Regions from separate parts of the Noviherbaspirillum saxi genome, predicted to be linked through region 2. Evidence: predicted binding sites of a transcription regulator. Region 2 holds the regulator's gene; each other region holds the start of a gene.
The links. Region 2 encodes sigma-54, which starts transcription at its own class of promoters, with help from an activator protein. Its sites were predicted from a motif close to TGGCANGNAANCTGCTTT; they were not measured.
Positions count from the first base shown of each region.

Region 1: a site for sigma-54 is predicted at 3,289-3,306, ahead of glnA (type I glutamate--ammonia ligase). Genes of this name have one in related genera too.
Region 3: a site for sigma-54 is predicted at 2,677-2,694, ahead of pedF (cytochrome c-550 PedF). Genes of this name have one in related genera too.
Region 4: a site for sigma-54 is predicted at 1,778-1,795, ahead of nirB (nitrite reductase large subunit NirB). Genes of this name have one in related genera too.

Region 1 covers NZ_QYUO01000001.1:1,165,383-1,172,594, reverse strand. The annotation lists gene glnL (nitrogen regulation protein NR(II)) at 1-1,020, opposite strand, end outside; gene D3871_RS05625 (DUF4124 domain-containing protein) at 1,094-1,588, opposite strand; gene glnA (type I glutamate--ammonia ligase) at 1,752-3,167, opposite strand; gene D3871_RS05615 (rhodanese-like domain-containing protein) at 3,585-4,037, shown strand; gene D3871_RS05610 (TAXI family TRAP transporter solute-binding subunit) at 4,248-5,585, opposite strand; gene D3871_RS05605 (hypothetical protein) at 5,759-6,340, opposite strand; gene D3871_RS05600 (peptide chain release factor 3) at 6,870-7,212, opposite strand, start outside.
Region 2 covers NZ_QYUO01000001.1:3,186,605-3,193,816, forward strand. The annotation lists gene D3871_RS15055 (monovalent cation:proton antiporter family protein) at 1-799, opposite strand, end outside; gene D3871_RS15060 (KpsF/GutQ family sugar-phosphate isomerase) at 1,036-2,064, shown strand; gene D3871_RS15065 (KdsC family phosphatase) at 2,064-2,591, shown strand; gene lptC (LPS export ABC transporter periplasmic protein LptC) at 2,588-3,169, shown strand; gene lptA (lipopolysaccharide transport periplasmic protein LptA) at 3,206-3,754, shown strand; gene lptB (LPS export ABC transporter ATP-binding protein) at 3,756-4,496, shown strand; gene D3871_RS15085 (RNA polymerase factor sigma-54) at 4,514-5,995, shown strand; gene hpf (ribosome hibernation-promoting factor, HPF/YfiA family) at 6,095-6,442, shown strand; gene D3871_RS15095 (enoyl-CoA hydratase/isomerase family protein) at 6,595-7,212, shown strand, end outside.
Region 3 covers NZ_QYUO01000002.1:368,824-376,035, forward strand. The annotation lists gene D3871_RS17570 (4Fe-4S binding protein) at 1-1,263, opposite strand, end outside; gene D3871_RS17575 (substrate-binding periplasmic protein) at 1,266-2,105, opposite strand; gene pedF (cytochrome c-550 PedF) at 2,157-2,636, opposite strand; gene D3871_RS17585 (hypothetical protein) at 3,033-3,788, shown strand; gene D3871_RS17590 (hypothetical protein) at 3,788-4,393, shown strand; gene D3871_RS17595 (hypothetical protein) at 4,390-4,902, shown strand; gene D3871_RS17600 (hypothetical protein) at 4,905-5,618, shown strand; gene D3871_RS29945 (hypothetical protein) at 5,808-6,425, shown strand; gene D3871_RS17610 (nitroreductase) at 6,781-7,212, opposite strand, start outside.
Region 4 covers NZ_QYUO01000001.1:2,805,572-2,812,783, reverse strand. The annotation lists gene D3871_RS13275 (bifunctional protein-serine/threonine kinase/phosphatase) at 1-251, opposite strand, end outside; gene D3871_RS13270 (nitrate/nitrite transporter) at 366-1,580, opposite strand; gene nirB (nitrite reductase large subunit NirB) at 1,855-4,293, shown strand; gene nirD (nitrite reductase small subunit NirD) at 4,377-4,730, shown strand; gene D3871_RS13255 (nitrate reductase) at 4,727-7,212, shown strand, end outside.

The sequences.
Region 1 (7,212 bases), 2.0 Mb from region 2:
CTCGATCACGCCCATATGCTGCTGCACGAATGTCTGCGCGAGTGTCAGGCCCAATCCACTACCCCCTTCGCGTCCCGAAACCAAGGGATAGAAGATGCGGTCCTGGATGTCGGGGGGGATGCCCGGTCCATTGTCGATAATATGCAAGTCTAATGCCAGCCTGTAACGTATCTTCGCCAGCGTGACCTGTCGCGCGACGCGCGTCTGCAAGGTGATGAGTGCATCGCCCGCTTTCATGCGATCCGATAGTGCCTGCGCGGCGTTGTGCGTGATGTTGAGCACGGCCTGAATCAGCTGCTCCTTGTCGCCCCGGAATTCCGGAACCGACAAATCGTAGTCGCGCCTGATCGTCAGGCCGGTCGGGAATTCGGCCATGATCAGGCTGCGCACACGCTCGCAAACTTCATGGATATTGACGTCGCCGACGATATGCGGCCGACGGTGCGGGGCAAGCAGACGGTCCACCAGCGTCTGCAAACGGTCGGCTTCCTTGATGATGACCTGCGTATATTCGCGCAGCTCTTTCAGCTGCCGTTCCGGCAATTCGAATTCGAGCAGCTGCGCAGCGCCGCGTATGCCGCCGAGCGGATTCTTGATTTCATGCGCCAGATTGCGGATCAATTCCTTGTTGGCCTGACTCTGATCCAGCAGCCGCTCTTCGCGATCGAGCTTGAGCTGCTGCACGTTCTCGCGCAACTCGATCAGGACAGGCGTCACCGGATTGTCGAGCGCGGTGACGATGACATGGACCTGCAGCGATTCGCGGCCGGCGCGCTCCAGCGTCAGGTCCAGCCGCTTGTCCGCAAAGCGGTGCTGGACCGCTTCATGGAAGATTTCCGACAGGTGGCTACCGTTGAGGAACAGCTCTTCCAGCTTGTGCCCGACGAGCGCCTTGGCCGAACTTTCAAAAAGGTTTTCGGCGGCCGCATTGGCATAGGTGATCCGGCTTTCCGCATCGAGAATGATGACGGCGGACGACAGCAGGTCCAGGCCGTCGAAGGTGTTTCGAGTTGTTTTCACAGTGGTCCAAAAATATAAAGGGCCGCAATATGCGGCCCTTGTCATGCAAGCGTCATACCCGCAGCGCGCTCGACTATTTTAGATTGCCGATCTCGCGTTTGAGCGCGTCGATATTCTTTTCCGTACGGCCGATGTCATCCTTCATGACCGAAACCCGCTCCTGGTATTTCGCGTAGTTGCGCTCGTCGCCGCGGCGCTCCGGTTCACCGTTATTGAATTCCTTTTTCAGATTCGCAAGCTTCTGCTCTTCACTCTTCATTTCATCGACAAGAATCTGGCGTCTATCGTTGTCGCGTGTCTTTTGCGTATCGCCATCGACTTTCGGAAAGTCCGAGGGGGAATTCGCCGGCTTGGCGGCGGCGGTCTGCACAACCGGTTTGCGCACGGATGCTGGTGCGGGAATCATCGTGATACCCGGCAAGTCGATCTTTTTGCATCCCTTGGTGGTGCCAGTGTTCTTGTATTCCTTCTTGCCGAAATCATCGACGCAAAGAAACACTTCGCTTTGTGCATGCGCCTGCCCTGCCATAGCCCCAATGGTCAACAGGCCAACAATGAGTTGTTTCATAATCTTTCTGCATGGAAACAGTAAAGGTGCTTCTTAGTTTAGGCGAAGAAACAGGTCTTTACAAACATTCGTACTCAGAACGTCTTATAGCACAACAGTTCCACAGAACAAAAAAGGGAAGCCGAAGCCTCCCTTTTTCACAACATTTACCTTGAATCGCGGATTACAGCGAGTAGTACATATCGAATTCGATCGGATGCGTCGTCATGCGGAAGCGCTGGACTTCCTGCATTTTCAGCTCGATGTAGGCATCGATCATGGAATCGCTGAACACGCCACCGCGGGTCAGGAACTCACGGTCCTTGTCCAGGTACTCAAGCGCTTGATCGAGCGAGGAGCACACGGTCGGGATCAGCTTGTCTTCTTCCGGCGGCAGATGGTACAGGTCCTTGGAAGCTGCTTCGCCCGGGTGGATCTTGTTCTGCACGCCGTCCAGACCTGCCATCAGCAGTGCGGAGAAGCCCAGGTATGGATTCATCAGGGGATCCGGGAAGCGCGCTTCAACGCGACGGCCCTTCGGATTGGCAACGTGCGGAATACGGATCGATGCGGAGCGGTTGCGAGCCGAGTAAGCCAGCTTGACCGGTGCTTCGTAGCCAGGAACCAGACGCTTGTACGAGTTGGTGCCCGGGTTGGTGATCGCGTTCAGCGCGCGTGCGTGCTTGATGATGCCGCCGATGTAGTACAGCGCGAAGTCGGACAGGCCGGCGTAGCCGTCGCCTGCGAACAGGTTCTGGCCGTCCTTCCAGACGGACTGGTGCACGTGCATGCCCGAACCGTTATCGCCAACGATAGGCTTCGGCATGAAAGTCGCCGTCTTGCCATAGGTGTGAGCAACGTTCCAGATCACATACTTCATGTTCTGTGTCCAGTCGGCGCGCTCGACCAGTGTCGAGAACTTGGTGCCGAGTTCGTTCTGGCCGGCGCCAGCAACTTCATGGTGGTGAACTTCAACCGGGATGCCCATGGCTTCGAGGATCAGGGACATTTCCGAACGCATGTCCTGGAAGCTGTCGACCGGAGGAACCGGGAAGTAGCCGCCCTTGACGGTCGGACGGTGGCCGGTGTTGCCGCCTTCGAGCTTTTCGCCTGTGGTCCAGGAAGCTTCTTCGGAATCGATCTTCACGAAGCAGCCGGACATGTCGATCTTCCAGCGTACGCTGTCGAAGATGAAGAATTCGGGTTCCGGGCCGAAGTAGGCGGTATCGCCCACGCCGGACGATTTCAGATAGGCTTCGGCGCGCTTGGCGATGGAACGCGGATCGCGATCGTAGCCTTTGCCATCGGACGGCTCGATGACGTCACACTGCATGAACAGTGTGGTTTCTTCCATGAAGGGGTCGATGTTGGCAGTGTTCGGATCCGGCATCAGCAGCATGTCGGAAGCTTCGATACCCTTCCAACCGGCGATCGAGGAACCGTCGAAGGCGTGGCCCGAGTCGAATTTATCCATGCCAAACTGCGAAACAGGAACAGTAACGTGTTGTTCCTTGCCCCGGGTGTCTGCAAAACGAAAATCAACGAATTTGACTTCGTTGTCTTTCGCCAACTTCAAGACCTCTGCGGCCGTACGTGCCATGCGAATCTCCTAAGATGAGCAAAGTGATACTTGTTTATGTGGTTGATTTGAGCCGACGGTGTTCGCGGTCAAACGAAGCCGCGGTACACATCGAAGTGCGACCAGAACTCAGCCCGGAATGATAGCAGATTCCATGCCATCAACTTGAGAAATCACAAACCCTGCGCACCGTCGTGATGCATGCTAATTGACGGAAATAGTGCGAAGTTGAAACTAATTTGCTAGCGTTTAAGCAACCCCCCCACTCACCAAATCGGTGCGAAATTTACCTAACGCACCTTTTTGGACGTTTCGCTTCTTCACTCGCACAATAACGCACCGTTTTTGTGCGTCTATGGACATTTCAGGATCTAAGACGATTGGTCCGAAGTCCAATATAAAATATTGATCATTCATTCACCTCTTTTTTAAGCAGTCATGGACATACTAGGCAAGGCCCGCGCACGCGGGCAGGAAAACAAGCTTCCTTACGCAGGCGCCGTCACACCAGCTGAAGCCTTTGCGCTACTTCAGGCAAATCCCAAGGCCAAGGTAGTTGACGTACGCACGAATGCAGAACGGGACTGGGTTGGCCGCGTGGCCGTGCCGGAAAACCAGCACGCGGCTGTGCAATGGAACACCTATCCGGGCGGCGTGCAAAACCCCGCCTTCATCGAGGAACTGGAAAAAACAGCAAACAAGGACGATGTGCTTCTGTTCCTGTGCCGGTCCGGCGTGCGCTCGCGCTATGCCGCAAAAATGGCGACCGAGCACGGCTATGCGAATTCCTTTGACGTCCTGGAAGGCTTTGAAGGCGACAAGGATGCAGACGGTCACCGCAAGACCCAAGGGGGATGGTGCAAGGCCGGGCTTCCCTGGATCGGCGCTTGAAAAGGCAAACCGGGTGCATCGTCTTGCGCTCTTTCAGGTGTGGGCGAGTTATACCAATCCCATGTCATAAGGTGCCGGATGACATTGATGGATTTTTTCGACTGGCAAGGCGCAAGAGGAGTCAATAGCGAGCTATTGACGACGAGTGCAACGCCGCCAGGCGGAAAAAGACGCAATGTCATGGCGCGTTATGGCATGGGATTGGTATTACTACTGTGCCTCGCTGCGCATCAAGCCGGCGACGCGCCGGCGTACAAAGTTGATGTGACTGCGTAACCCATAGAGCTCGTCCGCGAATGACAAGGGTATCGAAATCCGGTTGACGCGCTCTTCGATATCGTTGAGACGCTGCAGCTGTGCGGGATAAACTTCGGCCTGCTTTTCCGGCGCCACCTCTTCGATCGCCTGTTCGACCGCGCGCAACTGCCCATACCAGCGGTACACGCGCGAACGCACTTTCCAGACGTACAACGGAGGGATAATCCGCGACAACGGCAGGATCAGCGCACCCAGCGCGACCACCACTACCCACATGCGCTCAAAGAAATTAGCGAGCCAGAACGGCAGATAACGCTGCAGCAGCGGCGGCCCATCCTTGTAAAATTTTTGTGCGACAGGCGATACCGGAATCTCGGTATAGCTCGCTGTGGGAAATTCCTGCTTTTTGTTAAACCAGCCGGCGTTTCCATGAATGTTCGATGCCGCCTGTACGAACAGGTTAATCAGCGCGGGATGCAGATCTTCCTTGGCCACCAGCGTCGCGGTCGGCGCGATCAGATGATAGTCCTTCGGCGGCAGATCACGACCAAGATCGACAATCCCCCTTGGCAACACTACATGCGACAGGAAGGGAAAGCGGCGGGTGTAGGCCTCGGCCTGGGCAAAGTCGAACAGCTTGATTCCCGGAGTTTGCAAGAGCATCTGAATCAGCGGCGCATCGGGAGCCGAACTGAATACCAGGCCATCAATACGGCCGGCGAGCAATTCCACTGTTGCCGGGGTATCTTCCAGTGCCCCAAGTTTCAGCTCCATGGCTTCAACGCCGTTGACCGAGAGGATTTTTCTGAACAGACTGGGCACGCCGGTACCCTCCGGACCGACGTTGATGTTCATGCCTTTCAACTGACTCAGTTTGCTCACATTCCGGCCGTTGCGAAGGAAAAGCCATACCGGTTCTGTGAATAGACTACCAAGCGACACCAAACCGACACGCTCGGCTTCCTCATGCTCGGTCGAACCGCTCTGAACGAATGCGATATCGACGGCCGACGCCGGGTCTTTCAGGCGCTGCAGGTTTTCCTGCGAACCCAGCGATGGCTGCTGCACGACTCGGATATCCACCTTGGCCAGCGCGCCCGCATATTGTTTTCCTAATGCCTGATAAGCACTGTTGTCCTGACCGGTGGCCAGCGTCACGCTGGACGGAGGCGAAGGATCGACGAGCCAGTAAGCCAGCAGGCAGGTCGCCAGCACGGCGACGGCAGCCGGTCCCGCAGCGACCAGAAAATCGCGCAGGGAAAACCGGGTGAACTTGAGCATCTTGGGCATGCGTGACCTGATTGAAATCATGGGCCACACCATGCCAAGAAACACATGACTATGCAAGCGCAGAAACACCCGCGAACAAAGCACGATCAATTACGCGCGGCGTACATGCCTTGACTGAACCGAACGTCAGTACGATTCAGTCAGGTAGTGAGAGAAGCGTTGTTAATGCTGACTTAATGCAGATTGATAGTGGAGCGGGAGCTCCTGGAGGAAGACGATGAAGACGATCCTATAGCATGGCCATGCCGATTGCCCGGGCCGGTTGCATCATCGGCAAGAAATTGTGCAGCAATCGAAAACCATTGGTCGACGGAAAGCAGCCTGCGCGATAGCGGCAGCAGTTCTTTCTCTTCCCTCTCGATACGCACCGACACATGACGGCAATACATATACATGGAATGGAATAACTCATTCGCCTTGGCGCTGCGGAATTCGAAAACGCTCCCCAGCTGCTCGCCGACAGAACGCAGTACGCTGCCCGCTTTCGAACTGCTTCCCGCGATCTCGGTGATGATGATGTCGGCTTCCCTGTTGACTCCTTGCAATGTAGGAATCAGGTACAAGTCGATCTTGCGCGAGCGGAAATAGCGGTCGAATTGAGTGAGCTTGCCGAATGCCGTATCCAGAAAGGCAAGATCAAGATTGTGCAGACTCTTCCACGCCGTCTCGACGTATTGCTGCAGGCGGCAAAGCATGTTGCGGGTTTTGTCCTGTTCGGTAGCGATGGCAATAGTGGCGTAGGTTGCAGTAAGCATGCATATCCTTTGACTGTTGGAGCGCAATAGCAAAGATGGAGCGAGAAGCGTGCCGGCTTCGACGCATCAAATAATTGCGAAAATGGCAGGATTTAAAACGTTGGGAGAGTATAGGCGGTGGCCTTTCGGCCTGTTTGATTTACCTCAAACGCATCTTCAAGGTCCGCCTATTCCCCCGTATATAGAAGGGAAATACTAGAGCGCTTTCGTCCTGAGTGGATCAGGCAAGCCCGAGGCGATTTGCTTGCGGAACAAGGCGTGGCGACGCGACATGGCGAGCCATGGCAAGGAGGCGCAACGCAGTGCCGCAAGCAAATCGCCCGGGATTGACGGTATAGTCAGGACGAAAGCGCTCTAAATATCTGTAGGGAACACGCAAAATTTCGCCAGGAAATAAAGCTTGCTCTTAAAATAACAGTGCCTTGCAGTAAACAAGGCACTGTTATGAAAACCAGGTGCATGCCACGTCTGTCATGCACTCTCACCGTGAACAGCCTGACGACTGCCGGCCTTATTTTCTAGTGAGTCACTAGCCGACCTTTACCGCATGCTCGCGGGTTGCGTGGAAGGTCAATTGCGGCCAGCGTTCCTGCGTCAGCTTGAGATTGACACCGGACGTTGCCAGATAAGCCATGTTGTTTGCCGCGTCGAACGCAATATTGGCGCCGGCCGACGACCTCTCGAAGTCAGCCAGGGCCTTCTTGTCGTCACTGGAAATCCAGCGGGCGCTGCTGATGCTTGTACCCTCGAACACCGCATCGACGCCGTATTCATTCAGCAAGCGGCTGGCGACCACCTCAAACTGCAGCACGCCGACCGCGCCCAATACCAGGTCGCCGCCATGCACCGGCTTGAACACCTGCACCGCACCT
Region 2 (7,212 bases):
CCTGGTGCTTGTATTCGGTCTCGGAGATCAGCATGCCGGCGACGAATGCACCCAGCGCCAGCGACAGGCCGGCTTTTTCGGTAATCCAGGCAGCACCGAGCGTGATGAACAACAGGTTCAGCATGAACAGTTCCTGCGAGCGCCGCTTAACGACGATACGGAACCAGCCGCGCATCAGCTGTTGGCCGATCACCAGCAGCAGTACCAGCACGATGCCGGCTTTTAGCATCGCCAGCATCAGCGTCGCCATCAGGTCGTTGGAATCGCGGGCCAGTGCCGGAACCAGGATCAGCAAAGGAACGACCGCCAGATCCTGAAACAGCAGGATGCCGAAAATCTGCCGTCCGTGCTCGCTTTCCAGCTCCAGCCTTTCAGTCAGCATCTTGGACACGATGGCGGTAGATGACATGGCGAGCGCCCCGCCCAATGCGAATGCCGCGCGCCAATCGATATTGATCACTTGCGGCAACCAGCGGCTCATTACCCACCCGAACACCATGGTCGCGCCAATCGTGAGCAGCACTTGCGCCATGCCTAGCCCGAATACGGTGCGCCGCATCGACGACAGCTTGGGCAGCGAAAATTCCAGTCCGATCGAAAACATCAGGAACACCACGCCGAATTCCGCCAGCGTATGGGTCGTCGTGTTTTCACTGGCCAGGCCCCAGCCGTGCGGACCGATCACGATGCCGACCATCAGATAGCCCAGCATCGGCGGCAAATGCAGCATGCGGAAAGCAACGACTCCCAGCACCGCGGCGCTGAGCAGGATGAGCGTCAGTTCTAGAGCTGAAAACATTCTGTATTTAATTGCGTTCCAAGTTGAGCGCCAGTGTGTATTGTTTCGGCTCCATGAAAGCGAGCGTTTTCCCCTAGCGGGTCTTGTCACCCGGCCAACAAGGGTCGGCCCGGCTTAGTGGCTCGACAGGGCAAAACAACACGCCTGTAGAAGAATCAATTTGAGCATCATCAAAACCCAATTTTTTGTTTGGACTGGCAGATTTTTTGCTTTCCCAATTCGTTTATACTTCGGGCATGAGTGTACCTGATGCAAAAACTTTGCCGAAAGCTTTTGATGCGAAAAGTGCAGCCCGCGCGCTGGCACTCGCGCAAGAGACCTTGCAGATCGAAGCCGATGCCCTGCTGGCACTAAAAAACCGGCTCGCACAACAAGTCGAAGGCCCTTTCAGCGAGGCTGTGCGCCTGTTGCTGCAATGCACAGGCCGTGTAGTCGTGTCCGGCATCGGCAAATCCGGCCATATTGCCCGCAAGATTGCCGCCACGCTGGCATCGACCGGTACGCCGGCGCTCTTCGTCCATGCCGCCGAAGCCCTGCATGGCGATCTCGGCATGATTACCGAACACGACGCCGTCATCGCGATCTCTTACTCGGGCGAAGCTGCCGAATTCATCGCAATCATTCCCATCATCAAACGCATGGGCGCCAAGCTGATTGCCATTACCGGCAATGATGAATCGCGCCTGGCCCAGCTCGCCGACGTGCATTTGAATGTGCGGGTCGACAAGGAAGCCTGTCCGCTGAACCTGGCGCCAACGGCCAGTACGACCGCCACCCTTGCACTGGGCGATGCGCTGGCCGTTGCCCTGCTCGATGCCCGCGGTTTCCGTGAAGAAGACTTTGCCCGCTCTCATCCGGGCGGTGCGCTTGGCCGTCGCCTGCTGACCCATGTGCGCGATGTGATGCGCAGTGGCGACGCGGTGCCGGCAGTACGCGCGGATGTGCGCCTGCCATCGGCCTTGCTTGAAATCACCAAGAAGGGCATGGCGATGACTGCTGTGGTCGATGACCAGGGCCGCGCGATCGGTATCTTCACCGACGGCGATTTGCGGCGATTGATAGAAACCGCGCAAGACTTCGGCAAACTGGCGATGGCCGATGTGATGCATGCCAATCCGCGTACGGTTCATCCTGACCAACTCGCGGTCGAAGCCGTCGAAATCATGGAAACTTTCCGCATCAATCAACTGCTGGTAGCGGATGCGGACGGCATTCTGGTCGGCGCTCTGCATATTCATGACTTGACGCGTGCGAAGGTGATCTGATGCAAGATGACACAGTGACACGTGCGGCGCGCGTCCGCCTGATGATATTCGATGTCGACGGCATCTTGACCGATGGCAGCCTGTACTATGGCGCCGATGGTGAATTGATCAAGACTTTCAATGTGCTCGATGGTCATGGCATCAAGCTGCTGCAACAGTCGGGCGTTGCAACCGCGATCATCAGTGCGCGCAAATCGGCACTGGTGGCGCGACGCGCCGCCGACCTCGGCATTCAGCATCTGTTCCAGGGGGTGCACGACAAGCGCGCGGCATTCGAGCAACTGCTCGCGCAAACTGGCCATGCCAAGGAAGCATGCGGCTTCATCGGCGACGACGTCATCGATCTTCCCATCCTGCTGCGCGTCGGTTTTGCCGCGAGCGTACCGAATGCCCATCCCGAAGTACAGTCGCGCGTGCATTTCGTGACGCGCGCGCAAGGCGGACACGGTGCCGCGCGGGAACTATGTGATTTCATCCTGCGCGCGCAGGGAAATTACGAGGCGGCGCTGGCGCCGTATCTGGCATGAATGGCCGTCGCTTCCGACTGATTGCCATCCTGGCGCCGTTGGTTGCATTGGCGCTGGGAAGTTTCTGGCTATTTGAAGTGATGCGACGCGCCAGCGATGAAGTAATTCCCACACCGGAACGCAAAGAACCCGATTTTTACGTGGAAAAATTCAGCTACGTGAAAATGACAAAAAGCGGCAAGGCACAATACCATTTTTCCGGAACAAGAATGACGCACAATCCGCAGGACGATTCTTACGATATCGAACTGCCTGTGGTCAAGAACCTCCGCGGGGCGAACGGTCCGATGACGCTGCGCGCCAAGCGTGCGACAGTCAACAGCGACAATAGTCAGATTCATATGTACGAGAACGTGCGCATGGACCGGCCGGCCACTGCCGACAGCGAGGCGATGCGGCTTTTGTCCGATTACCTGTTGGTGCTGCCGGACGACGACGTCGTCAAGAGTGACAAGCCGGTAGAGATTCACCTCGGTCAGTCGGTACTTACCGGCACCGGCATGTTTGCAAACAACGCGACGCGTGAACTTCGCCTGGCGGGCAATGTTCATGGCACTTATCAAGCTCCTCAGCGCTAATTCGTTATAACGTATGCTTCTCTTCCGGGATTTTTGATGAAACGTTTTTTTTGGATGCTGTTGCTGCTGGGTGCGACTGCCACAGGCAGCGTACAAGCGGAAAAAGCGGATTCCGAGAAGCCGACCAACGTTGAGGCCGATCAAATGGCCTATGACGACGTCAAGCAGATCAATACCTTTACGGGCAATGTCGTGCTGACCCGTGGCACCTTGGTCATGCGTGCGCACAAGCTGGTCGTATCGCAGGACCCGGCCGGATATCAGTATGCGACGCTGACCGCGGCGCCTGGCGGCCTGGCGACATTCCGGCAGAAGCGCGATGCCGGGCCCGATCAATGGGTAGAAGGGCAGGCTGAGCGTATCGAATACAACGGCAAGACGGAAATGGTGAAGCTGTTTTCAAAAGCGAAGATGCGGCGACTGGAAGGAAAGAAGCCAACCGATGAAGTCGAAGGCGAGTTCATTTCCTACGACAGCCGCGCCGAGTTCTTCACGGTCAACAATACACCATCGGGCGAAACCAAGCCTGGCGGCGGGCGTATCAAGGCGATCATACAGCCGCGCAATGACGCAAAGGACAAGTAGCATGGCAAGCACATTGGTCGTTCGCGGCTTGCAAAAGAGTTACGGCACTCGACAGGTTGTGCACGACGTGTCGCTGCAGGTGGAAAGTGGTGAAGTGGTCGGATTGCTGGGCCCGAACGGGGCCGGCAAGACCACGTCGTTTTACATGATCGTCGGCTTGGTGCCATCGGATTCCGGCGAGATCGACCTCGACGGCGTCGCGATATCGCGCATGCCGATTCATCGTCGTGCGACACTTGGATTGTCTTACCTGCCGCAGGAAGCGTCAGTATTTCGCAAGCTGACGGTGGAAGACAATATCCGCGCAGTACTGGAATTACAGCGGGTCAATGACAAGCCGCTGCCTAAAGCGGAAATCGACAAGCGCCTCGGAAGATTGCTGGCCGAGCTGCAGATCGAACGGCTGCGCGAAAACCAGGCGCTGTCGCTATCCGGCGGCGAACGGCGCCGGGTCGAGATCGCGCGTGCATTGGCGACCAATCCGCGCTTCGTGCTGCTGGATGAACCATTTGCCGGCGTCGACCCGATCGCGGTGATTGAAATCCAGCGCATCGTGCGCTTTCTCAAGGAGCGCGGTATCGGTGTGCTGATCACCGACCATAACGTGCGCGAAACGCTGGGCATTTGCGATCGCGCCTATATCATTAACCAGGGGTCGGTATTGGCAAGCGGCCGACCTGACGACATTATTGCCAATGAATCCGTGCGCCGGGTCTATCTCGGCGAGCACTTCCGGATGTAAGGAAGAAGCAGACAGGCATGAAACAGACACTCCAACTTCGCGTATCGCAACATCTCGCGCTGACCCCGCAACTGCAACAGTCTATCCGTCTGCTGCAGTTGTCGACGCTCGAGCTGCATCAGGAGCTGGAACAGATCCTTTCCGACAATCCCATGCTGGAACGCGTCGACGATCCGCTCGATCATTCAGTGCGATTGCTGGCAGATGGTGCGATCAACACGCCGCCGGCCAGCAACACTTCTGAAGCGCCGGTCCAGGAATCGTCTTCGACCACGCGCGAAGAAGGAGAAGGTAATTTTGAGGGCGGCGAAGGCGGCGAGAATGCGACAGCCTCCGACAACGACTGGAGTTTCGACGATGTCGCCCGCACCTCAAAAGCGCCGGAAGACGACGATGCGCGTCCTCAGCTCGAAGCGCATGAAACCACGCTGCGCGAACACCTGCTCGAGCAGATGCGGCTGACGGTGCGCGAACCACGCGATCGCGCACTGGTGGAATTGATCATCGATGCGCTCAATGACAACGGCTATCTGGATGAACCGCTGGAAGAAATTCATGCGCGTCTTCCGGAAGAGCTCGACATCGACATCGACGACCTCAATGTCGCGCTAAAACTATTGCAAAGTTTCGAGCCGGCCGGTGTCGGCGCGCGCAATGCGTCCGAGTGCCTGTCGATTCAAATCCGCCGCTTTCCGAAAGTACCGATGGTGACGCGGCGGCGTGCGCTCGATATCGTGGAAAAGCATCTGTCGTTGTTCGCCCAGCGCGATTTCAATAAGCTGAAAAAAGCGCTCGATTGCGACGATGAAGATCTGCGCGAAGCACAATACGTAATCAAGCAATGCAATCCGCACCCAGGTGCGCTATATGCGTCCGATGCATCAGATTATGTTGTGCCGGACGTGATTGTGAAAAAAACCAAGAACGGCTGGCAAGTCATGCTCAATCACGATGTCATGCCCCGACTGCGCGTCAATGCGCTCTATGCGAATATCCTCAAGCAGAGCAAAGGTGAGGGATCACTCTCTTCACAATTGCAGGAAGCGAAATGGCTGATCAAGAACATGCGTCAGCGTTTCGATACCATCCTGCGTGTTGCACAGGCAATTGTCGATCGGCAGAGGAATTTTTTCTCGCACGGGGCAGTTGCAATGCGCCCCCTTGTCTTGCGTGAAATTGCTGATACACTTGGTTTACACGAGAGCACTATCTCTCGGGTAACAACTCAAAAATACATGCTCACTCCCCATGGCATGTTCGAGTTGAAGTATTTCTTCGGTAGCCACGTCGCCACGGAAGCAGGGGGAGAAGCTTCATCGACGGCGATACGGGCCCTGATCAAACAATTGATAGGAGCAGAAGACCCCAAGAATCCTTTTTCAGATAGCAAAATAGCGGATATGTTGGGGGAACAGGGCATGGTCGTGGCACGACGTACTGTCGCAAAATACCGTGAAGCCCTGAAAATTCCTCCAGTCAATCTGCGCAAATCCTTGTAGTCTTTGTTGTAGTGATGTTGCTGTGTTCCAGCGTAGCCGGTCTACGCATTCCGGGGCACGTTTGCGAACCTCCAGCGACGCCATCCATAGGAGCGCTGTATGAATCTCATAATCAGTGGACATCATCTCGATTTGACACCTGCCATTCGCGAATACGTGCAAAACAAGCTGGACAGGATTATTCGCCATTTCGATCATGTCATTGATATTGCAGTCATCCTCGGGGTTGAAAAGCCCTCTGAAAAAGATAAGCGGCAAAGAGCCGAAGTCAATCTGCGCTTGAGGGGGAATGTCATACATGTGGAAAGCTTTGCCAAAGACCTGTACGCGGCGATCGATACGCTGATCGACAAGCTGGACCGCCAGGTAATCAAGTACAAGACCAAGATGCAGGATCATCAGTGCGAAGCGCACAAACGCATGCCGGAAGCACCGACAGCCGCGTAAATCGTGATCCACGCCGGGCAAACCGGCATCGCAATGAAGGGCGCCATGGGCGCCCTTTTTTGTTGGCGGTATCTTGAATGTCGGCGCCGCGACCGACGCCGCAATCGCATAGCCGATAGAATATGGCGTTTCGAATCCATACTCGCCTCTCCATGACCGAATTCGTCCGCACCGCGATCCATCACCATCTTGGCGTCATCACACTGGACCGTCCGAAGGCGCTCAACTCGCTATCGCTGGCCATGGTGCGCTCCATCACGCAGGCCCTGCTTGCATGGCGCAACGATCCGGCGATACGTGCCGTGCTCATTCACAGCAGCAGCGAAAGGGCATTCTGTGCCGGCGGCGACATCCGCTTCTTCCACGATGCAGGCAGCGCCACGCCACGCGGGGACAGCGCCTTGCTGGAAGACTTTTTTACCGAAGAATATGCGCTGAACCACCTGATCCATTTCTATCCGAAACCGTACATTGCGATCATGGATGGCATCGTCATGGGCGGCGGTATGGGGGTGGCACAGGGCGGTGAATCGAACCGGCTGCGCATCGTTACCGAGCGTACCAAGATGGCGATGCCGGAAGTGAATATCGGACTGTTTCCCGATGTCGGCGGCAGCTACTTCCTTTCGCGCGCACCCGGGCAGCTGGGTACCTATCTCGGCGTGACCGGCGAAGTGATCGGCGCGGCAGATGCGCTGTATGCGGGGCTGGCCGATGTATTTGTTCCTGCGTCGGAGCTGGCCACGCTGCTGGGCTTGCTGGCGACAGCG
Region 3 (7,212 bases), on a different contig from region 2:
GAATAAAACGATAAGGCCTGCGAGTACGATCGCCAACTCCCACCAGCGCTGCTTCCAGACCGGCAGCCATGATTTGTTGTCGCCGGCAGGCACTATGTAAAAACGCTCAGGAAGACGATAGCGCATGGCAAAGTCCTGCCCGATTCTTTCCGGATAGATCATGCCTTTCAGCCTTGTCACCCGCAGCGAAAGGTCGAGCGCCTGCGCCGGATCGAGCCCGGCCTGGCTAATGATCCTGAACACCTTCATCGATGCCGGTGGCAAGGCATCGGCATCGCGCAGCTTCAGGTCCAGGTTGAGGTCGCGCATTTCGATCGGCAACCCTTCCTGCGACAGGATCAGGCGATCCGGCACGGTGCCGGCGACGAAACTGCCCGACACGGGCCCGTAACGTCCGTTCCACCATACCAGCACCGCATGGTCGCCCTCTTCGAGCCGTCCTTTCAATCTTTGCCAGCTGGCGTCGTCAAGCAGGCTGCGGCCGATCGACGGTACCGACACCAATCCCACCTGCAGCTCGATGAATGCATCGTCCGGCCTGGCCAGCGCTTCCGCATCGAGCCCGGCGCCCGCTGTACCGGCAAACCCGTTCTCCACGTCGCCATTGCTGAATACCACGCGTTTGAACAAGCCGTTCGCCGTCAGTGCACGGATATCGAGCGACTCGGCCAGTTCTTCGCGGATGCGTGCGATCTGGTCGGGATCGCGGGTGCCGGCGTAACCGAGTTTTTTGCGTGCGACTTTGAGCGCAGCCGACAACAGGCTTTGATTGATGATCCTGACCGACGCGGTGGCCTTCGCCACGCCATCGATATGCACATTGCCGCCCGACTTGTCGGCGCGATCCCTGGGCGCGGTATCGATCGCGACATTCTGCTTGAGCGAAATGCCGCGGTATTGGTTGACGAACTTGTGCAGCGGCCCCTCGCCCAAGCCTTCGAGAAAGACCGGTTCATGATGCGAGATGACTTGCACGTCCATAAACACGCCCCTGGCATCAAGCGCCACCAGCAAGTTGACCGGTGTGCCCGAAAAGCCGGGGACCGAAGCGAAATCGATAGACTCGAACAGGTAACCGACCAATTCGTTCGCGGTGGCGTTCTGCTTGAACACCGGCCATACCGGCACCGTCGTATCCTTCTGACCGATCATCAACGGTGCCGGGAATTTCTGTTCCAGCTGCGCGTGCGTCATCACGCCAGCGCGGGCCGGTGCCAATGCGACGATGCAAAAGCATAGCGCTACAAGCAGCAGCCTGATCACGATCACGGCCTGGTGGGCGTCACTCCGTATTTGGCAAAGATCTTCGCCAGTTCACCGGAGGTCGACAGATCGTTGGCGGCAGCCTGCAACGCGCGCGCCAGTTCGGTATTGCTTTGTTTGACCGCAAGACCGACGATCCATCCCTGTCGCGGCAAGCGCGCAAAGCTCAGGTCGCTCAGCGGATAATCGGCATTGCCGCGCACCGCCGATTCGATCTCGGACCGGTTGGCCAGAACCGCATCGATTTCTCCCGCTTTCATCGCTGCCAGGGCGGCCGCAGCGGTGTCATAGATCTTGACCGAGTCGCGCACCTTGCCATCCTGTTCGCCGAGCAAGACGACGGCAGCAATCGAGACTTTTTCGACGCCGACTTTTTTACCCACCAGGCAATCGACAGAGTCGCAGTTCGGAATTTTGCGCACGTCGCGGACCAGGCGCACCTGCTCGCGGTAGTAGGGCGCGAAAATCGACACGTTCTTGTTCGCCGCCATCAATCCGGTATCGACCGGCACATGCATCATCACGTCGGCCGGCCCATAGCCGAGGTAATGTCCTTTCCACACCATGTTGCGCAAATCGTCATTCAGGTTCTCCCCCGCATCGAAGGGAAGAAAGCTGGTGCGTACGCCGAGCTTGACGGCCAGCGCATTCGCCAGTTCGACATCGATGCCATTGCCGTTGTTGGCCGAGAAGGGCAGCATGTCTTTGTACACGGCGACCTTGAGGACACCGGATTGCTTGACTTTGTCGAGATCGGCATGTGCGCTCGGCATGGCAGCCGACACGGCGCAGAGAACGGCAAACAGCGAGCCCAGCCTGGGTAGTGAAATGGTTTTCATCATAGTCTCCGTTATAGTTTTTAAAGCGACGGCAGTCCGGCCGTCGCCGCTGTTTTACTTCGTCTCGCGACGCGTATCGAGATATGCCTTCATCGCCCACATGGCTTCCTGGCTGAGCGTGCCTTCAAACGGCGGCATATACACCGCGCCATTGCGCACTTTTCCGCGCCGCACCGATGTCACGTAGTACTGATCCACCTCCTTGAGGCAGGCCTGCTTTTTGTTTTCGACTTTCTGGTTCACGCAGTCGCGATCGAGCTTGCGCAGGTCAGGCGCAATACCGCCGGAAATCGCTTCGATGCCATGGCAGCGGGCGCAGTTCTGGTTATAGGCCGAACCGCCGATGCGGATCGCTTCCTTGCTGCTGCGGTATGGATTCTCTTCGCGCCATTGATCGCCAAGCTGCGTCAGTGCCTTGGTGTCGACCGCTTGCGGCGTGACATCACCATGGGCGAAAGCGCCCGGCGCATGCAGTGCGACGGTACAGAGCAGCGCACCGAGCGCCGAGCGGGTCAGGGATAGGGAAAACTTCATTGTGCCTCCTCAGCGTATTAAGTAATCAGACGGGTACGTTGAGGCAAGTACTGTGCCATTACCCGAGCATCGATCCCTGCCCTTCACGCACAAGGTATCGATCCGGGTCATGCAGGCAATGGTATTTGCAAACCTGTCGCATGCGCCTGCAAACAGCTGTCGGCCGTTCGATCCTCAACATTGATCCAATATGGAGCACCGTTGTTAAAAGCTGGGACAGTCGGACTGTCACACCGATGGGGCAGCAGCCGATAACGGCGCAATTCTCTCTTCCCATTCCATCTGCGAACAGTTTTCGTAGGCGTCCATCCCTCGGCATGAATATTGCGCCGGTTACACGAAAAATCATACGGACCGACGGCGCAATCCTTAGGTTCATCAATACGGAGACCTGCCGTGCGCAAGCTATTCGCCGTTTTTCGGCCGTTGACCAGACCGTCTGTTTGCGCAAGGACGGCAGCCGGACTGGAGCCGCCCTTCATCCTGTATCTGCACTGGTTATCGTATGCTGGCTTGCTCTTGTTCTCCGCCTACCTGCTATGGCTTCATGATGTGTGGGCCACACTGGTCAAGGCGGACCCGACCGGCATCACATTACTGATACTGCTTATCTTTGGCGCATCGACCATGTGGTGCGGCATGCGCGCCCATCGGTTATGCAGGGAAAGAGCCGATCTTGCTGACTGGAAGTCGTCGCGGGCATTGCCGGGCTCCTCGGCGCCCGTGGATAGCCCGAGCGATGGGAGCGCGGTACGCGACTACCTGGCGCGCGTGGCGGATGCCTCGCAAGACCATGCCGCGACGCGGCACCTTGGCGACATACTCGCGGAACGGCTGCATGGTCCGAGCGAATCGGCATGGTGGATCAACGGCATCCAGATCAAGCTGGGCCTGCTGGGCAAGGTGATCGGCTTCAGCATCCTTGCGCTGCAGATCGCCCGTATCGAAAACTTCGACCCGGCACAGTCGCAAACCTTGTTGCGCAACCTGACCGGCGGGCTCGGCATTGCATTGCTGACCACCGCCGTCGGCCTGGTCGCCAACATCCTGCTCGGCCTGCAGCTGGTGAGATTGGACCGGTTCGCCGACACGCTGCTGGCCGATACCTTGCAGACCGGTAAAAGCCTGTCCGACACCGGACGGATAGGCTGATGGCGCTCGGCCGAAAAAAGCGGGAAGCGGAAGTCGATCCCTTCTACGACATGCTGTTCAATATCCTGATCGCTTTTGTCTTTTGCTTCATCGTCGCGTTGCTCGCGATGAATCCGGTTGCAAAGAAGGCCGGCGACATTCCGAGCAAGGCGGAATTCATCATCACCGTATCGTGGCCCGATCTCAATCCCAACGATCTCGATACCTGGGTGCAGGACCCGGCCGGAAACCTGGTCTGGTTCCGGCAACGCGAAGCGGGCCTCATGCATCTGGACCGCGACGACCGCGGAACGGTAGGAGAAATCCTGCTGGTCAACGGCCGGGAAATCATCAATCCGCTGAATCAGGAAGTCGTAACCATCCGCGGCTTCGCCGCTGGCGAATACACGGTCAACGTGCAGTATTACGAAACCAAGAACCACGAACCGGTAGAGGCGAATGTTTCCGTCATCAAGGTCAATCCCAAGGCGGAAGTCATTTTTTACGGCAACATTAAACTCCCGTCCAAAGGCGCGGAGCGCACCACCGTGCGATTCACGGTGGATGCTTCCGGCGCGGTCACCGATGTCAACACCCTTCCTAAAACCATTGTGCAGACGCTATGAACGATAGTGCCTTGTTGCTCACCCTGTGTTACGTCGCGGTTGCCTTCCTGCTGCTGGTGCTCTGTCTGGCGACACATTGGCCGCGCTGGGTCAAGATGGGCATGATAGGCATCGTCACACTAAGTTATCTGTTCGCGCAGGGTGCATTCCAGCGCATGCTGGGCTGGCCCGCCGACGAGCGCCTGCCGGAAAAATTCGTATTGCTGGCGGTGGTCACGCAAGAGCCTGACAAGGAGCATGGCGTCGGCGGCGCGCTGTACCTGTGGGTCAATGCCATCCGTGACAACCGACCGGTGCCCGAACCTCGCGCCTATCGCCTCGCCTATCGCAAGGACTTGCACAGCGTCCTCAATGACGCGATGAAAAAGAGCCGGCAAGGTATCAGCCAGATCGGTTCGACCGAGGCACCTGCTGGCGGCAAGGTCGGCTCGTGGCTGCGCAATGCGGCCGATCCGAATGTGAAGGTGCGCATCAGCGACGCGCCTTCGCCGTCACTGCCGGAGAAATGAGCATGCGCCACATCATCGTTTCCTTCATGCTTGCCGCCATGTTATGCGGATGCGGCAACAAGGTAGAGGAGGATTCTTATTTTCCATTGGCGACGGGCACACGCTGGGCCTACACGGTCAGCAGCGAAAGTGACGGCAATGCCTCACGGGAAAACCACGTCATCAGCGTGATCAAGCAGATCACGCAAGACAATCGGCAAGTGGCGGTCCGACGCAGCGAGAGCGAACAGAACATCGGCGTGGAGTACTGGATCAGCACGCTACCGGACCGGTTTGTACGGATTGCGCAACGCAGTGATCTGGAAGAACGCGCGACCATGGATGCCCAGCCCCGTACCGTGCTGCCCGTGCCGCTCAGGAAAGGCAGTGCGTGGACGACACTGACGACCACCTACTTCATTCTGCGCAAAAGCGAGTTTCCACGCGAACTGAAGTACTCGCATAAAGCCTTGATGACCTACACCGTCGAGTCCGTCGATGAAACCGTGACCGTGCCAGCGGGACAATTCAGCAATTGCGCGCGTGTCAGCGGGCTTGCGTTTCTGACCTTGTACACCGATCCGGTACGTGGTTTTCACAAGGTGCCGCTGGTGACGAATGAATGGTATTGCAAAGGGATAGGACTGGTGAAGCTGGAAAGGATAGAAGAACTGTCGACGGCGTTTTTCAGCGGCGGGAAGATGTCGATGGAATTGACGGAGTATGTATTGCCTTGATCATCAATTTCTGTCGGGCGCTTGGTCTACCGGAAAGAATTTCTTGTGATCGAACCGGAACTCGTCGCGGGGTATACGCTACTCAGGACACGTTACCATTCCACCACCGGACATTTCGCCATGCAGCCGCTATCGCCCACATCACCATCGGATCGGACACCTTCATCATCGACCTATAGCCAGGCGACGATGCCAACCATCAGCCACGTTTCAGGACCGTCCGTTGCGACACTGCCACCCCAGCGCCAAGCCACACTATCGACTGAACGACTAGATACGCAGGTAAGTTCAGGCTCTCCTCAAAGCGCCCGGGTCCCAAGCTCGTCGCTAGAGCACGTTGATCCAAAAAACTCTTTATTGATTGGACCTATGCCATGTGAAGAACAATGTGCATATATTCGCAATAGCACAGTCGATGCTATTCAAGTCGAAGACGTTTCAATGACCGCCTATCGTTATTTGCAAAGTCGAAAGGGGCGAGATTTCACAAAATCAGAAGCAATCAGGCAAGGGAAAAAGGCTGCAATATTGCTGCCATTGGGTGTTATTCCTGGAATTCCAAGCGCGCTTTATACTCTTCCACTTGCTGGAAATGCAACCCGCTACTTAAAAACAAAGAAAATGGCCGAGGAGTATTTGAATCAGATATCTCCGGAAATGCTTTCGGAAATTAAATCAATAGAATATACAGACGAAAATGTAGAACAAAATTTATATGAGGTTTTGCAGAAATATGGGATCCCGATCAGCAAAGAATTTCAAGAACATATGAGGCCAGTCAATTCTTCCGAAATTGAATTGCCCTAGCCAGGAATTGATTTGATGCGTGCTGACTTTAGAGCACTTTCGTCCTGACCAGCTCGCCGATGCTGGACGTATTGCCCACGTCACGGCGTTGCGGGGGGGGCCGCCGATGCTCCTTGCCTTAGCACGGGGGCGCCGAGCCCGCTACGACGCGTCGCCGCGCCTTGTTCCGCAGCTAATACGTTTCGGCCTCGACTGAGCCAGTCAGGACGAAAGTGTTCTAGTGAGCGGTTAAAGGGGGGCTCGAATAACCGATATGCATCCGGTGATGAATTGAACCCAACGTCTATTGGAACCTCTGCTGCCACATGCCGAAGACGGGAAACTGCAAACGTCTCCCCGTCCTGCATTCACATCATCAGTCAACAAACTTCACAAACTCTTCCACCGGCGCCCGCTCGGTCACCAGCCGGCTTTCGACCGAATCCACGTTCTCATAGCCTAAGGACATGCTGCAGACCATGGTCTCGTTATCCGGCCACTGCAGTAGCTCGCGCAGCACAGTATGAAATGGATTGATCGCCGCCTGCGGACAGGTTTCCAGCCCGTGTGCGCGCGCCGCGAGCATCACGTTTTGCAGGAACATCCCATAGTCCAGCCAGCTGCCCTGCTCCATCACTCGGTCTATCGTAAAGAACAGGCTGACCGGTGCACCGAAAAATTCGACATTACGGCGATGCTGCGCATGCATGCGCGCCTTGTCGGCTTTACCGATACCGAGCAGCGTGTATAAATCCCACCCTATCTTTCGTCTGCGGTCGATGTACGGCGGCATCCACTGGCGCGGATA
Region 4 (7,212 bases), 380 kb from region 2:
AGTACCCGGTCCATAGCCTGTGTGACCGGCCAGGTGTCGGGCGTTGCGAAGTAATCCGTCAGCAAGCCGCGCACCGTATATTCGGCTGCTTCGCGTCCGCCCGCATTGCCGGAAATGCCATCGGCGATAGCAGCCAGCATGCCTTTGGTCGACAGGTCGGGTTCATCGGGCGTCGCCATGCCGACGAAATCTTCATTGCGTTCGCGAAGGCCGGTACGCGATGCGTAACCGGTCAGGACGGATAGGGACATGAGACGAGAGGAATAGGATGGGTGTCACAAAGTGTACACGGGACGGCAACGCGTTACATTGCCGTCCCATGTCGCGAATCATCTGTCGCGTTGCCGTAGCGACGCGACAGATGATTAGATTTTTGCGGTGGTCATCGCAGCGCTGCCCCAGGTAGTGCGCCAGCGGTTCTTCACCACCGACAGGCCAACCAGCGCCGATACCGCGAGCGCGGCAAAGATGGTCAGGCCGAGCTGGTAGCTGCCGGTGATCTGCTTGGAATAACCGAGGCTGGAGGCAAGATAAAAGCCGCCGATACCGCCGGCCATTCCGACCAGACCGGTCATCACGCCGATTTCCTTGCGAAAGCGCTGCGGCACCAGCTGGAACACTGCGCCATTGCCGGTGCCAAGCGCCAGCATCGCCAACACGAAGACAGCCAGCGCACCCAAATAGGATTGCATGCCCAGGCTAGCGATGAACAGGAAGGTGCCTGCCAGCACATACATGATCGACAAGGTCTTGATGCCGCCGATGCGATCGGCGACGATGCCGCCGACCGGACGCACCAGAGAGCCGGCGAATACGCAGGCAGCGGTAAAGTAGCCAGCCGTCACCGGCGACAGGCCGTACTGCGCGTTGAAGTAAATCGTCAGCGAAGACGCCAGCCCCGAAAAGCCGCCGAAGGTCACGCTATAGAAGAACATGAACCACCACGCATCTTTGTCTTTCAGTACGTGCAGATATTCGGTCATCGACTTCGGCGGCGGCGCACCCGGCGAGTCCTTGGCAAATACCATATAGACAAGAAAGGCAACGCCTAGCGGAATGAGGCAGAGGCCGAACACGTTTTGCCAGCCGAAGGCGATGGCGAGCGTCGGGGCGAACAAGGCGGCAAACGCAGTGCCCGAATTGCCTGCACCGGCAATGCCGAGCGCCGTACCCTGATGCTCGGGTGGATACCAGCGCGACGCTAGCGGCAATGCGACGGCGAAGGCCGCACCGGCCACACCGAGCAATACGCCCAGGGTCAGCATGGTTTCATAGCTGTCGATATTGCCGAGCCAGGCCCAGGTCAATCCGGCAATCACAATGACCTGACCGATGGCGCCAGCCTTCTTCGGTTTGAGGTGATCGACCAGCACGCCCATTACAATGCGCAGCAAAGCGCCGGCCAGCAATGGCGTTGCCACCATCAAGCCTTTTTGTGCGGGAGTCAGTCCAAGGTCTTTCGAAATCTGCACGGCCAGCGGTCCCAGCAGGACCCAGACCATGAAGCTGAGATCAAAATAAAAGAATGAAGCGAGCAGGGTAGGCGTGTGGCCCGCCTTCCAGAACGACGTTGTTTTCACAATGCTCCTTTGCATCAAAGATAGTAAGACTGTTGCCTTGCAATGCAAGCGCCATGCCACTGGTTTTGAGCGGAAATGCCCCCGAATAAAGAGATCTGAATGGTGCAGCGCACCTATAAGCGCAGTAACGTCGCCCGCGATGCACCGGACAGGTGCATCCGCGTTGTCATCACAGTGCGTTTTTGCTGTTTCCTCTATGGCACGCGATCTGCTTAGAGTTCGCCATGTTCATTGAATGGCTTCAATGGCGAAGCCGCGCGGAGAGGGAGCTTTAATGAAGAAGCTGAAGTTAGTCATGGTTGGAAATGGAATGGCTGGTGTGCGCACTCTGGAAGAGTTGCTGAAGATCGCACCGGACATCTACGACATCACCGTATTCGGCGCCGAGCCGCACGCCAACTACAACCGCATCCTGCTGTCGCCGGTGCTCGCCGGCGAGCAGACCATCAAGGACATCATGCTCAACGATGTCGACTGGTATGCGGAAAACAACATCACGCTCCATCTTGGCAAGAAGATCACAAAGATCGACCGCAAGAAACGGCAGGTCATTGCGGAAGACGGCACCGTGGCGGAATACGACCGCCTGCTGCTGGCGACCGGTTCCAACCCTTTCCTGTTGCCGGTTCCCGGCAAGGATCTGAAAGGAGTCATCTCCTATCGCGATATCCAGGATACCAACGCGATGATCGACGCCGCGCAGCAGCACAAGCATGCGGTCGTCATCGGCGGCGGTTTGCTGGGGCTGGAAGCGGCCAATGGCTTGAAGCTGCGCGGCATGGATGTCACCGTGGTGCATTTGCCGAACTGGCTGATGGAGCGCCAACTCGATCCGGTTGCGGGCAAAATGCTGCAGAAATCGCTGGAAGATCGTGGCTTGTCTTTTCTGCTTGAGAAAAATACCAAGGAAATCGTCGGCGATGAAAACGGCCATGTGAAAGCGATCCGCTTCACCGACGGTCTGGAAGTGCCGGCGCAACTGGTGGTGATGGCGGTCGGCATTCGTCCCAATATCACACTGGCCGAATCCGCCGGCTTGTATTGCAATCGCGGCATCGTCGTCAACGACACGATGCAAACCTACGATCCCCGCATCTATGCGGTCGGCGAGTGTGTCAACCATCGCGGCACCGCGTACGGACTGGTTGCTCCGCTGTTCGAAATGGCGAAGGTTTGCGCCAATCACCTGGCGAACTTTGGCATCGGCCGCTATCAGGGTTCGGTGACCTCGACCAAGCTCAAGGTCACCGGCATCGACTTGTTTTCGGCCGGCGAATTCATGGGTGGCGAAGGTACCGAAGAAATCGTGCTGTCCGATCCGATAGGCGGCGTGTACAAGAAGCTGGTGATCAAGGATGACAAGCTGGTCGGCGCCTGCCTGTATGGCGATACGGTCGACGGTTCCTGGTACTTCAGCCTGCTGCGCGAAGGCAAGGACATCGGCGAGCTTCGCGACACGCTGATGTTCGGCGAGTCCAATACCGGCCGCCCCGGCGACGTTGGTCACGAAGGTTTCACCAAGGCCGCCGCGATGCCGGATACCGCGGAAGTCTGCGGCTGCAACGGCGTCTGCAAGGGCACCATCGTCAAGGCGATCAAGGAAAAAGGTCTGTTCACGCTGGAAGACGTGCGCAAGCATACCAAGGCATCGGCATCGTGCGGTTCCTGCACCGGCCTGGTGGAACAGATCATCATGTCCACCGCCGGCGGCGACTATTCGACCGCCAACAAGATCAAGCCGTTGTGCAGCTGCACGGACCATACGCATCAGGAAGTGCGCGATGCGATCAAGGCCAACAAGCTGCTGGCCATTAGCGACACCATGCGCTTCATGGAATGGCGGACGCCGAACGGTTGCGCGACTTGCCGGCCTGCACTCAACTATTACCTGATTTCTACCTGGCCGCATGAGGCGAAGGACGATCCGCAATCGCGCTTCATCAATGAACGTGCGCACGCGAACATCCAGAAAGATGGCACTTACTCGGTGATCCCGCGCATGTGGGGCGGCGAGACCACGGCGAATGATTTGCGCCGCATCGCAGATGTAGTGGACAAGTACAGCATTCCGACGGTGAAGGTGACCGGCGGCCAGCGCATCGACTTGCTGGGCGTGAAGAAGGAAGACCTGCAGGCAGTCTGGAAAGACCTCGACATGCCATGCGGCCATGCGTACGCAAAAGCGCTGCGCACGGTGAAAACCTGCGTCGGTTCGGAATGGTGCCGCTTCGGTACCCAGGATTCGACCTTGATGGGACAGCAACTGGAGCGCGAGCTGTGGAAGATGTATGCGCCGCACAAGGTCAAGATCGCCGTTTCCGGTTGCCCGCGCAATTGCGCCGAATCCGGCATCAAGGATGTTGGTGTGATTGGTGTCGATTCCGGTTGGGAAATCTATGTCGGCGGCAACGGCGGTATCAAGACCGAAGTCGCGCATTTCTTCGTCAAGCTGAAGACGCACGAAGAAGTGCTAGAGTATTCGGGCGCATTCCTGCAGTTGTATCGTGAAGAAGGCTGGTATCTGGAACGCACCGTGCATTACATCGCGCGCGTCGGACTTGAGCACGTGAAGAAAAAAGTATTGGAAGACGCTGAAAACCGCAAGACCCTCTATGAGCGTCTGCTGTTCTCGCTCGATGGCGAACCGGATCCGTGGCATGAGAAGGACAAGGCCCAGATCGATACCCGTCAGTTTGAGCCCTTGACGGTCTGACCGGAACGCCGGCCGCACCTAGCCGGCCACACCTAGCCGGCCGCACCGGACTACATGCTACAACTCAAGTAAAAGGGAATGAAATGTCGCAACAATGGAAAGCCGTTTGCAACGTCGCAGACATCCCCGTGCTAGGGGCACGGGTCGTCAATCGGGCACCGAAGACCGATGTGGCGATTTTCCGCAATAGCGAAGACAAGATTTTTGCCCTGCTCGACCGCTGCCCGCATAAGCGCGGACCGCTGTCGCAAGGCATCGTGTTCGGCGAGCGCGTGGCGTGCCCGCTGCACAACTGGAATATTCAGCTCGATTCCGGCTGCGCGGTCGCGCCGGACGAGGGATGCACCCAGAAATTCAGCGTCAAGGTGGAAGAAGGCCAGATCTTCCTCGACGTGAATGAACTGCAAACATTGGCCACCGAAATCGAGGTTGCATGAATGCATCAATCAGCGCCGAACTTCGACCTGCCGCTCTTTCCCGCGTCGATGACGTAGTGCAGGCAACCGCCGCTGGCGCGCGGACGGAAACCAAGGCGACGTGCTGCTATTGCGGCGTCGGTTGTGGCGTCATTGTCGAAAGCGATGGCGAAAAAGTCACCGGCGTGCGTGGCGATCCCGACCACCCGGCCAATTTCGGAAGGCTGTGCACCAAGGGCAGCACCTTGCATTTGACCGCCAATCCGGTATTACAGCAACAGGTCAGGGCATTGCATCCCGAACTGCGACTGGCGCGCAATCAGCAGCGCGAGCGTGCTTCGTGGGAATCGACGATGGATTTCCTCGCGCGCCGCGTCGAGGCGACGATACGCGAGCATGGACCGGACAGCATCGGCTTTTATATTTCGGGCCAGTTGCTGACCGAGGATTATTACGTCTTCAACAAGCTGGCCAAGGGCCTGGTCCGTACCAACAATATCGATACCAACTCGCGGCTGTGCATGTCCAGCGCGGTGGCCGGCTACAAGCAGACGCTGGGCGCCGACGCGCCGCCGGCATGCTATGAAGATATCGACGAAGCCCAGGTCATCTTCATCGTCGGCTCTAATACCGCGTATGCGCATCCCATCCTGTACCGTCGCATCGAAGAAGCGCGCAAGAAAAATCCGGCGCTGAAAGTGATCGTCGCTGATCCGCGCCGTACCGATACCGCGCGCGAAGCCGATCTCTTTCTGCCTATCCTGCCAGGCACCGATGTGGCGCTGTTCAACGGCATGCTGCACATCTGCCTGTGGGAAGACCTGATCGACACGGCCTATATTGACGCGCACACGGAAGGATTCGTCGAGCTCAAGCGCACGGTGCGCGATTACACCCCGAAGTTTGTCGCCGATACCTGCGGCATCACTGAAGAAGACCTGATCCGTGCGGCGCGCTGGTTCGGCCAATCGAAGGCGACGCTGTCGCTGTATTGCCAGGGCCTGAATCAGTCCGCAGCTGGTACCGCAAAGAATGCGGCCTTGATCAACCTGCATCTGGCGACTCATCAGATCGGCAAGCCGGGCGCCGGGCCTTTTTCGTTGACCGGACAGCCTAATGCGATGGGCGGGCGCGAAGTAGGGGGGCTGGCCAACCTGCTGTCGGCGCATCGCGACATGGCCAATCCGGAACATCGCGCCGAAGTAGCGCGGCTGTGGGGTGTGGACGATGTGCCTTCAACACCCGGCAAGACCGCGGTGGAAATGTTCGAAGCGGTACGCTCAGGCGAGATCAAGATCATCTGGATTGCCTGTACCAATCCCGCGCAATCCCTGCCGGAACAGAAAATGGTGCGCGAAGCATTGAAGCATGCCGAACTGGTGATCGTGCAGGAAGCCTACCGAACCACCGCGACCGTCGACTATGCCGACGTGCTGTTGCCCGCGACCACCTGGAGCGAAAAGGAAGGCACGGTCACCAATTCCGAACGCCGCATTACGCGCTTCAAGCCGGTATTGCCCAAACCGGGTGAAACCCGACACGATTGGGAAATCGTCATCGACTTCGCGCGCCGGCTGGAACAGCGGATGGGCAAGGCCGGTACGCTGTTTCCTTATGAGAATGTCGAACAGATCTGGAATGAGCATCGCGAATCCACGCGAGGACGCGATCTCGATATCACCGGCTTGTCTTACCGCATCCTGGAACAGCAGGGCCCGCAGCAATGGCCTTATCCGGAAGGTGCCGTCACGGGCAAGAAACGCCTGTATGAAGATGGCATCTTCCCGACCGCCAGCGGCCGCGCCCGCTTTGTCGATACCGTATACAAGCCGGTGGTCGAACCGGTCGATGCGCGCTTTCCCTTCCGGTTGACCACCGGCCGCCTGCGCGACCAGTGGCATGGCATGAGCCGCAGCGGCACGGTGGCGCAACTGTTTTCGCATGCGTCCGAACCGGCGGTCATGCTGGCGCAATCCGACATGGACAGGCGCATGATTGCCAACGGCGATCTGGTGCATGTGACCAGCCGGCGCGGTTCGCAGATCCTGCCTGCGCTGGCAAGCGATGAAATCCGTGCCGGACAGGCCTTCATCGGCATGCACTGGGGCGAGGAGTATGTTTCGGGTCGCGGCAGCGACGGCGCGGGAACCTATGGCGTCAACGCGTTGACGGTACCGGCGTTTTGCCCAAGTTCCAAGCAACCGGAACTCAAGCATGCGGCGACGAAAATCCTGAAGGCCGAGTTGCCGTGGCGCTTCCTGGTATTCGGCTGGATCGATGCATCGGCGGCACTGGCGCTGCAGGCGGCGCTGCGTCCCACTATGCGGCAGTTTGCGTATGCATCCTGCACCTTGTTCGGTCGGGACAAGGTTGGGGTGCTGTTCCGCGCGGCGGACGATTATCCGGCTGCACCCGAACTGGTGAAGGACATCGAGGCGCGCTTTGGCATTGCCGGGGCTGAGGTCTTGCGCTACGACGATACCAAGCGTGGCAATGCGCGGCA